DNA from 2 places in the Polaromonas sp. P4_H1 genome. Region 1 is predicted to be linked to the other one. Evidence: predicted binding sites of a transcription regulator. Region 1 holds the regulator's gene; the other holds the start of a gene.

Region 1 (4,282 bases):
CGGCCTGGTCGAGCAGTCCCTCCCACACGTGAGCCTGGAAGGGCAAATATTTCTGAAAGGCAAAGCGGCGGTTGATGCCGGGCGCGATGTTGCAGGCAATCTGCGCCGCCTCGATCACGATGGTGCCGGAGCCGCAGCACGGGTCGTACAGCGGCACGCCCTCTTTGCACTGCTGGTCCCAGCCGCTGGCGGCAATCATGGCGGCGGCCAGTGTTTCCTTCAGGGGGGCGTCTCCCTTGTCTTCGCGCCAGCCGCGCTTGAAGAGCGGCTCGCCCGAGGTGTCGATATAGATGGTCGCCGTGTCGGTCGTCAGGTGCACATACACGCGTACGTCGGGCCAACGCGTGTCCACATCGGGGCGCACCTCGTACTTGGCACGGAAGCGGTCGGCAATGGCGTCCTTGACCTTGAGCGCCGCAAAGTTCAGGCTGGTCAGCGGGCTGTGCTGCGCGGTGATCTCGACCTTGAAGGTCTGCTTGGGCGTGAACCAGATTTCCCACGCAACGCTGGCTGCCGCGTTGTAGAGGTCCTGCTCGCTGCGGTACTGGTTGTGCTGCAGCTCGATCAGCACCCGCTGGGCCAGGCGGCTGTGCAGGTTGAGTTGCAGGGCATCACGCCAGGAGCCCTGCAACTGCACGCCGGCGCGCCAGGCCTTGCCTTCGATGCCGGTGATGCGTTTGACCTCGCTGGCCAGCAAGGCCTCGACGCCGGCGGCGCAGGGTAAAAAGAGTTGAAGTTGGTTCATGAATGAAGACTCACGGCTGGCTGGGTGACGGTTCTTTTTCAAGCAGGGGCCGCGGAACCGGCTTTGCCGGGCCGCAGGCGCAGCGGCCCCCTCGGGGGGCAGGGAGCCACACGCAGTGGGCGACCGTGGGGGCTACTTTCAAAGCGACTTTCGCAGGTTGGCAGGCGCGATGCGCAAAGCCTCGCGGTACTTGGCCACGGTGCGGCGCGCGCATTCAATGCCCTGCTCCTTGAGCATTTCGGAAATCTGGTTGTCGCTGAGCGGCTTTTTCAGGCTCTCGGACGAGACAAACTGCTTGATGAGGGCGCGCACCGCCGTGCTGGACGCGTTGCCACCGGTCTCGGTGCCCAGCGCCGAGCCAAAAAAGTACTTGAGCTCGAAGGTGCCGAACGGCGTGCTCATGTACTTGGCCGTGGTGACGCGCGAGATGGTGGACTCGTGCAGGCCCAGTTCGTCGGCAATTTCGCGCAGCACCAGCGGACGCATGGCCAGCTCGCCGTGGGTGAAGAAATTCTTTTGCCGCTCCACAATCGCACTGCTCACGCGCAGGATGGTGTCAAAGCGCTGCTGGATGTTTTTGATGAACCAGCGTGCCTCCTGCAAGCGCTGCTGCAAGGCCTGCCCGTTCTGGCCCTTGTGCTGCTTCAGCGCATTGGCATAGATGTCGTGCACGCGCAGGCGGGGCATGACCTCGCTGTTGAGGGAGACCTTGAAGCCGCGGCCCGACTTGACGACGATCACGTCGGGCACGATGAGGTTGCGCTCGACGTTGACAAACCGCCGCCCGGGCTTGGGATCCAGCCGGCCGATCACGGCGATGGCGCCCCGGATCACGCTTTCCGGAAATCCGCACAGGTAGGACAGGCGCTTCATATCCCGCTTGGCCAGCAGCTCCATGGGCTGCTTGCACATGGCGATCGCTGCGCGGGTCTCGTCGCAGTCCTTGCAGTCGAGCAGTTGCAGGCCGAGACACTCGGCCAGGTTGCGGGCACCGACGCCGGCGGGCTCCATGTGCTGCAGCAGCTTCAGGGCCATGGCAAAGTGCTGTTCCAGCTCTTCCGCCTGCTCAAGGTCGTCGCCCGCCAGACCGGCGGCCAGTGACGCGAGACTGTCTTCGAGGTAGCCGTCGTCATTGAGCGACTCGATCAGGAAATGCAACGCCGCCTGGTCTTCCTCCGACAGGCGCAGGCTGAGCGACTGGCGGTGCAAATGGTCCTGCAGCGACTCATGGCTGCGGGCCAGGTCGGAAGCCTCGGCCTCGCTGTCGTCCGCATTATTGTTTTTGCGGGCCGGCGCGTCGCCGCCCCATTCGCTGTCGTCAGGCGAGGACTCCACCGAGCCGTCGCCCTCCCAGCTTTCCTCCAGCTTGGCCTCGGAACTGACCTCGGGCCCTGTATCTACATCATTTTGGCTTGCAGCTTTTGATTCATCAGGGCTTCCTGCTATTGAATCACCAGCAAACTCAAATTCCCGGCTATCCTGGCTGACCGGTGTGTCGGCATTCTCCAGGCCAAATTCCTCGCGCGGTGCGGCTTCTTCCGACACTTCCAGGAACGGATTTTCATCGAGCATCTGCTCGACTTCCTGGCTCAGCTCAAGGGTGGACAGCTGCAGCAGGCGGATCGACTGCTGCAGTTGCGGCGTCAGCGCCAGGTGCTGCGAGACCCTGAGGGAAAGGCCTTGTTTCATGACATCCCTAAGCGCACGACAAAGCGAGTTGGGATGTATTAACCAAGCGGGGGCCGCGCAACCGGCTTTGCCGGGGCGCAGGCGCCGCCCCCTGCAGGGGGGAGGGAGCTACACGCAGTGAGCGACAACGGGGGGGAGCCATCACATTCTGAAGTGTTCACCGAGATAAACGCGGCGTACATCGGCATTGTTCACAATCTCGGAAGGGGTGCCGGTCGCCAGCACGTGGCCGTCACTGATGATGTAGGCATGGTCGCAAATGCCCAGCGTTTCGCGGACATTGTGGTCGGTGATCAGCACGCCAATGCCGCGCGACTTCAGGAAACCGATGATGCGCTGGATTTCGATCACGGCGATCGGGTCAATGCCGGCAAAAGGCTCGTCGAGCAGGATGAACCGCGGCTGCGTCGCCAGGGCGCGCGCAATCTCGACGCGGCGGCGCTCGCCCCCTGACAGCGCCGGCGCCGGCGAGTCACGCAGATGATCGACCCGCAAATCCTGCAGCAGCGCTTCGAGCCGCTTTTCAAGGTCTGCGCGGCCCAGCGGCTTGCCGCTGGCGTCCAGCTGCAGTTCCAGCACGGCGCGCACATTTTCTTCCACGGTGAGCTTGCGGAAAATCGACGCTTCCTGCGGCAGGTAGCTCAACCCGAGGCGGGCGCGCAGGTGAATCGGCATGTGCTCGACCGACTGGCCGTCGATGGAGATCTCGCCCGCATCGGCACGCACCAGCCCCACGATCATGTAGAACGACGTGGTTTTTCCCGCGCCATTGGGGCCCAGCAGGCCCACCACCTCGCCTTTTTGCACGGACAGCGAGACATCCTGCACCACCTTGCGGCTGCCATAGGATTTCTGCAGCCCCTGGGCCACCAGACGGCTCGGCGGTGCGGTGCTGGCCGCCGGAGTATTGGCTGCCGGGGTATTGACCGACGATGTGTCAGTCACCGCATCCACGGGTTGATTGTCCGTTCTGTCCATTTTTCGGCTTTCCGTCATGGCCCCAGCGTGGTGCCGGGACGCAAACGGAGCGCGGGTCCGGCCGGCGGCTGCGGTGCCGATGCGGCGCCGCGCGGCGACAGCATGGCGCGAATCCGCCCCGTGGGATTGGTGGCCGTGCGGTTTTGCGCGCCCCCATCCACAGTGAACACATCGGTGTTGTTGTCATAAACAATCAGGGAGCCGGTCGTTTCATCGACCAGGGTCGCGCCGTTGTAGCGCCGCACCACGGCCTGCTTGATGAATTTGACGGTGTCGGCACGGCTGTCGTATTCGATCCGCTCGCCTTCCCCTTCGATGTACTCGTCCACGCCATCGCGCTTTTTCCGGTAAAAGGCCAGCTTGCCCGGCGCCGCCACGGCCAGGGCCTGCTGGTAGCCCTGGGGATCCTGGCTGACATCCACCCGTTCGCCCCGGACAATGGTGGTGCCCTTGGTGATCACCACATTGCCGGTGAACACGCTGGTTTGTTTCAGGTCGTCGTAACGCAGGGCATCGGCCTCCGCATTCATCGGCTTGTCGCGGTCAGCCCGCTCGGCCGCGGCGGGAAACACGGCCCCGGCCGCCAGTGCGGCCAGCACGATCAAGGGAAAAATGGGGTGTTTCATAAAGGCACGAATCTTGCTGCTTGTTTTGAGTGATTGTAGCCATGCCAGCTCCGGGAATGGCGGCCAGGGCCAAATTGGGCCCATAAAAAAACCCGCCACGGGTGGGCGGGTTTTCGGGCCAACGCCGGGCGCCGGCGTGTGACTTGCCGACTTGCCGCGCGCTTATTTGGCCTTGCGCGATTGCGCGATCAGGTAATCGGTGACCTGCAGGGCCCTGTCCATGTTCTGGGCCAGCTGGCCAGAC
Region 2 (4,282 bases), on a different contig from region 1:
CTGCTTATGACGCCGTCATTGCCGGCCGCCAGCACGACGAACTCGCCGGTTACCCCAAGGCCTACGCCGAGAGCTGGCTGGCCAAAGAGCTGGACCGGTCGCGCAACTTCAAGCAGTGGTTCAAGAAGGGCGTGTATGTCGGCTCATTCATGACCGGCATCGAGCAGTGGCTGCTGCCCAAGCTGGGCATCAAGAGCCCTCCCTGGTCTATCCACCGAACCGAGCCCGACCACGCGCGCCTCAAGCCCGCGGCCGAGTGCAAGTCCATCGCCTATCCCAAGCCGGACAACAGGCTCACCTTCGACCGCCTGAGCTCGGTGTTCGTCTCCAACACCAACCACGAAGAGCACCAGCCCGCGCACCTGACGCTCAAGGATGCGAGCGTGCCGGTGACCATCAACCTGGCGAAATACGCCGGCCCCGAGAGCCGCTACTGCCCGGCGGGCGTCTACGAGTTCGTGAAGAACGCCGACAACACCGACCGCCTGCAGATCAACGCGCAGAACTGCGTGCACTGCAAGACCTGCGACATCAAGGACCCGACGCAGAACATCGTTTGGGTCACGCCCGAAGGTGGCGGCGGGCCGAACTACGCGGGCATGTGAAGCGTCTGGCGCGTAGGCGTTTTGTGCGTTAAATAAAAGAGGCCAGCTTGATGGCCTCTTTTTCATTCCGGGTTGCGCGGATAAATGATGATGGAAAGGAACTTGATCGGGCATTGCGTCAGGTTCTCCGGCCCGTGCGGCACGTCGCCCTGAAAACTCAGCGAGTCGCCCGGCTGCAGCACATAGGTCTGCTGGCCACAGCGGTACTCGATCACACCTTCGAGCATGTACAGGAATTCCGTGCCGGGATGCTGGAAGGTCGGGTAGCGCTGGCTGTCGTCGTCGATGGTGATGAGAAAGGGCTCGAAGAGTTTGACGGGCCCTTGGTCGTATGCCAGAAGGTGGTAGGTGTGCCCGTCTTTGGTGCCCCGACGCACCACTTCCATGCCTGCACCACTTTTGACGTGCTGCGCGGTTGCAGCAGTTGCGTCGTACTTGCTGAACAACATGGACATGGACACGCCAAGCGCGCGTGCAATGCGAGCCAGTGTGTCCATGCCAGCCATGGTGCTGCCGGTCTCTATCTTCGAGAGCATTCCCCTGCTAAGGCCGGCCTGTTCAGCGATCTGGGCGATGGTCAGACCGTCGCGCAGGCGCAGCTGGCGGATGGCCGCGCCGACGGATTCTTCGAGGGAGGGGGGCTGGATTTCAACGGGAGTGGTCATGGTGGGCAGTGCTTTTGAGCAAGTTTAATGCACCAAAAAAATAGTTCGCAGTAGGCATAAATGTTGCATCACAGGAATTAATGCGATAAGCTTCAACCATGGAGCAAGTCGTTCCCCGTAGTGCGTTGCACTATTTTGTTAAGACCCAAGGAGCTTGTTCCATGAAGTCAGATCCCACCTCCCGCCTGGCCGCGCCGGCCGGTACGCTGGTCCCCTCGCCACGCTTCGACACGGTCGAGGCGGCGCAGGCCTATTTGCTTGAGCAGGGCGTCAGCTACGTGCTGGCCCAGTTCGTAGACATCCACGGCGTGGCCAAGGCCAAGTCGGTACCGGTAGCGCATTTGCCTTCCATCATGAAAGAGGGCGCGGGCTTCGCCGGTTTCGCCATCTCCGGCGTCGGCATCGAGCCGCACGGCCCCGACTTCATGGCCAAGGGCGACCTCTCCACCCTGTCGCTGGTGCCTTGGCAACCGGGTCTGGCACGCATGGTTTGCGAAGGCCATGTCGAGAACGAGCCTTGGGCCTTCGACAGCCGCGTGGTGCTGCGCGGCCAGATCGAGCGACTGACGGAACGCGGCTACACGCTCTTCACCGGCCTGGAGCCCGAGTTCTCGCTGCTGCGCCGCGACGACAAGGGTGCGCTCGCACCGTGCGATCCCAGCGACACGCTGGCCAAGCCCTGCTATGACTACAAGGGCTTGTCGCGCACGCGTGCCTTCCTGGAGCGCCTGTCCAACGACTTGCGCGCCGTGGGCATGGACGTCTACCAGATCGACCATGAGGATGCCAACGGCCAGTTCGAGCTGAACTACACCTTCACCGACTGCCTGACCTCGGCCGACCATTTCGTCTTCTTCAAAATGGCGGCGTCGGAGATCGCCAACGACATGGGCCTGCTGTGCTCCTTCATGCCCAAGCCGTTTGCCAACCGTCCCGGCAACGGCATGCACATGCACATGTCCATCGGCGACGGCAAGAGCAACCTGTTTTGCGATAAGAGCGATGCACGCGGCCTCGAACTCTCCGAGCTGGCTTATCACTTTCTCGGCGGCCTGCTGGCGCATGCACCGGCGCTCACCGCGCTGTGCGCGCCCACCGTCAACTCCTACAAGCGCCTGGTGGTTGGTCGCTCGCTCACCGGCGCGACCTGGGCACCCGCCTACATCACCTACGGCGACAACAACCGCTCCAGCATGATCCGCATCCCCAAGGGCCGGCTGGAGCTGCGCCTGCCGGACGGTGCGGCCAATCCCTACCTGGCCACCGCGGCCGTCATCGCCGCGGGCCTCGACGGCGTGGACCGCAAGCTGGACCCGGGCGTGCCGCGCAACACCAACCTCTACGAGTGGAGCGAAAGCGAACTCAGCGAGGCGGGCATCGGCCTGCTGCCGCAGAACCTCGGCCTGGCACTCGACGCCCTGGAAGCTGACACGCTGGTCTGCGATGCGCTGGGCCCGGTCGCCCAGGAATTCCTCAAGCTCAAGCGGATGGAGTGGCTGGAGTATCAGCGTCACGTCTCCGATTGGGAAATCAAGCAATACCTCGAATTCTTTTGAAAGGGAAACGCCATGTGCGGAATAGTTGGACTTTTGGTGAAAACGCCGGCGCTGCGTGAGCAGCTCGGCGAACTCATGGTGCCCATGATGATCGGCATGACCGAGCGCGGCCCCGACTCGGCCGGCCTGGCCGTCTTCACGCCGCCGCTGGCCGATGGCCGCCGCAAGGTCAGCGTGTTCTCCGGCCTGGTCAAGGGTGGTGCTACGTACGACTGGCAGGCCCTCGTCGCCGCGCTGAACGGCGCGTTCGGCGTGAACGCCTCGGTCGAGGCCAAGGGCAACCACGGCATCATCGCCTTCGACGGTTCGCCCGACACGGTCAAGGCCTGGCTGCACGGCTACCAGCCGCTGCTGCAGGTGTTCTCCGCAGGCCAGAGCATCGACCTCTACAAGGACATCGGCACGCCCGCCGAAGTCGCGGCGCGCTACCGCTTCGCCGACTTCAAGGGCAGCCACCTCGTCGGCCACACCCGCATGGCGACCGAGTCCGCTGTAACGGCCGACCGCGCTCATCCGTTCACCGCCGGCGAGGACTTCTGCCTGGTGCACAACGGCTCGCTGTCCAACCCCAACGGCATCCGCCGCATGCTGGCGCCTTACGGCATCCAGTTCGACACCGACAACGACACCGAAGCGGCGACCCGCTTTCTGGAGTGGCGCCTGCGCGAGGGCGACAGCCTGAAGGACGCGCTGCAAAAGGGCTTCGAAGTGCTCGACGGCTTCTACACCTTCCTGATGGGCACGCCCAACGAACTCGCGCTGATCCGCGACCCCTTCGCCTGCAAGCCGGCGGTGGTGGCCGAGACCGATGACTACGTGGCCATCGCATCCGAGTTCCGCTCGCTGGCCCACCTGCCCGGCGTCAAGCACGCCCATGTCTTTGAACCCGCCCCGGAGGAGATGTACGTATGGAAAGCATGAAATTCGACCTCGCAGCCACGCCGCTGCGTGAGGTGAACCAGTTCCTGCACAAGCAGGCCAAGCCCGGCCTGTCGGTGCAGATCGACAACCCCAACGGCGCCCATGCGATTGCAGCCGGCATGAATGCCGACGTCAGCATCACGGTGGAAGGCCATGCCGGCTACTACGCCGCTGGCATGAACCAGATCGCCAACGTCATCATCAACGGCAGCGCCGGCACCGGCGTGGCCGAGAACATGATGAGCGGCAAGGTCCACGTCAAGGGCTTCGCCTCCAACGCCGCCGGTGCCACGGCCCAGGGCGGGCTGCTGGTCATCGACGGTGATGCCGGCCTGCGCTGCGCGATCTCGCTCAAGGGCGCGGATGTGGTGGTGGGCGGCTCGGTAGGCAGCTTCTCGGCCTTTATGGCGCAAGCCGGCAACCTGGTGGTGCTCGGCGACGCCGGCGAAGCGCTGGGCGACTCGCTCTACGAAGCCCGCATCTTCGTGCGCGGGAAGGTCAAGAGCTTGGGCTCCGACTGCGAGCAAAAAACCAT

Evidence for each region. Region 1 encodes sigma-54, which starts transcription at its own class of promoters, with help from an activator protein. Its sites were predicted from a motif close to TGGCANGNAANCTGCTTT; they were not measured.
Region 2: a site for sigma-54 is predicted at 1,323-1,340, ahead of glnT (type III glutamate--ammonia ligase). Genes of this name have one in related genera too.

What each region holds. Positions count from the first base shown of each region.
Region 1 covers NZ_JBFUKG010000001.1:48,972-53,253, forward strand. Annotated here, with positions in the region: gene AC1DS5_RS00240 (THUMP domain-containing class I SAM-dependent RNA methyltransferase) at 1-745, opposite strand, end outside; gene AC1DS5_RS00245 (RNA polymerase factor sigma-54) at 884-2,434, opposite strand; gene lptB (LPS export ABC transporter ATP-binding protein) at 2,576-3,412, opposite strand; gene lptA (lipopolysaccharide transport periplasmic protein LptA) at 3,427-4,038, opposite strand; gene AC1DS5_RS00260 (thiol:disulfide interchange protein DsbA/DsbL) at 4,201-4,282, opposite strand, start outside.
Region 2 covers NZ_JBFUKG010000008.1:204,726-209,007, reverse strand. Annotated here, with positions in the region: gene AC1DS5_RS12655 (electron transfer flavoprotein-ubiquinone oxidoreductase) at 1-605, shown strand, start outside; gene AC1DS5_RS12650 (helix-turn-helix domain-containing protein) at 668-1,270, opposite strand; gene glnT (type III glutamate--ammonia ligase) at 1,432-2,826, shown strand; gene AC1DS5_RS12640 (class II glutamine amidotransferase domain-containing protein) at 2,839-3,747, shown strand; gene AC1DS5_RS12635 (protein glxC) at 3,735-4,282, shown strand, end outside.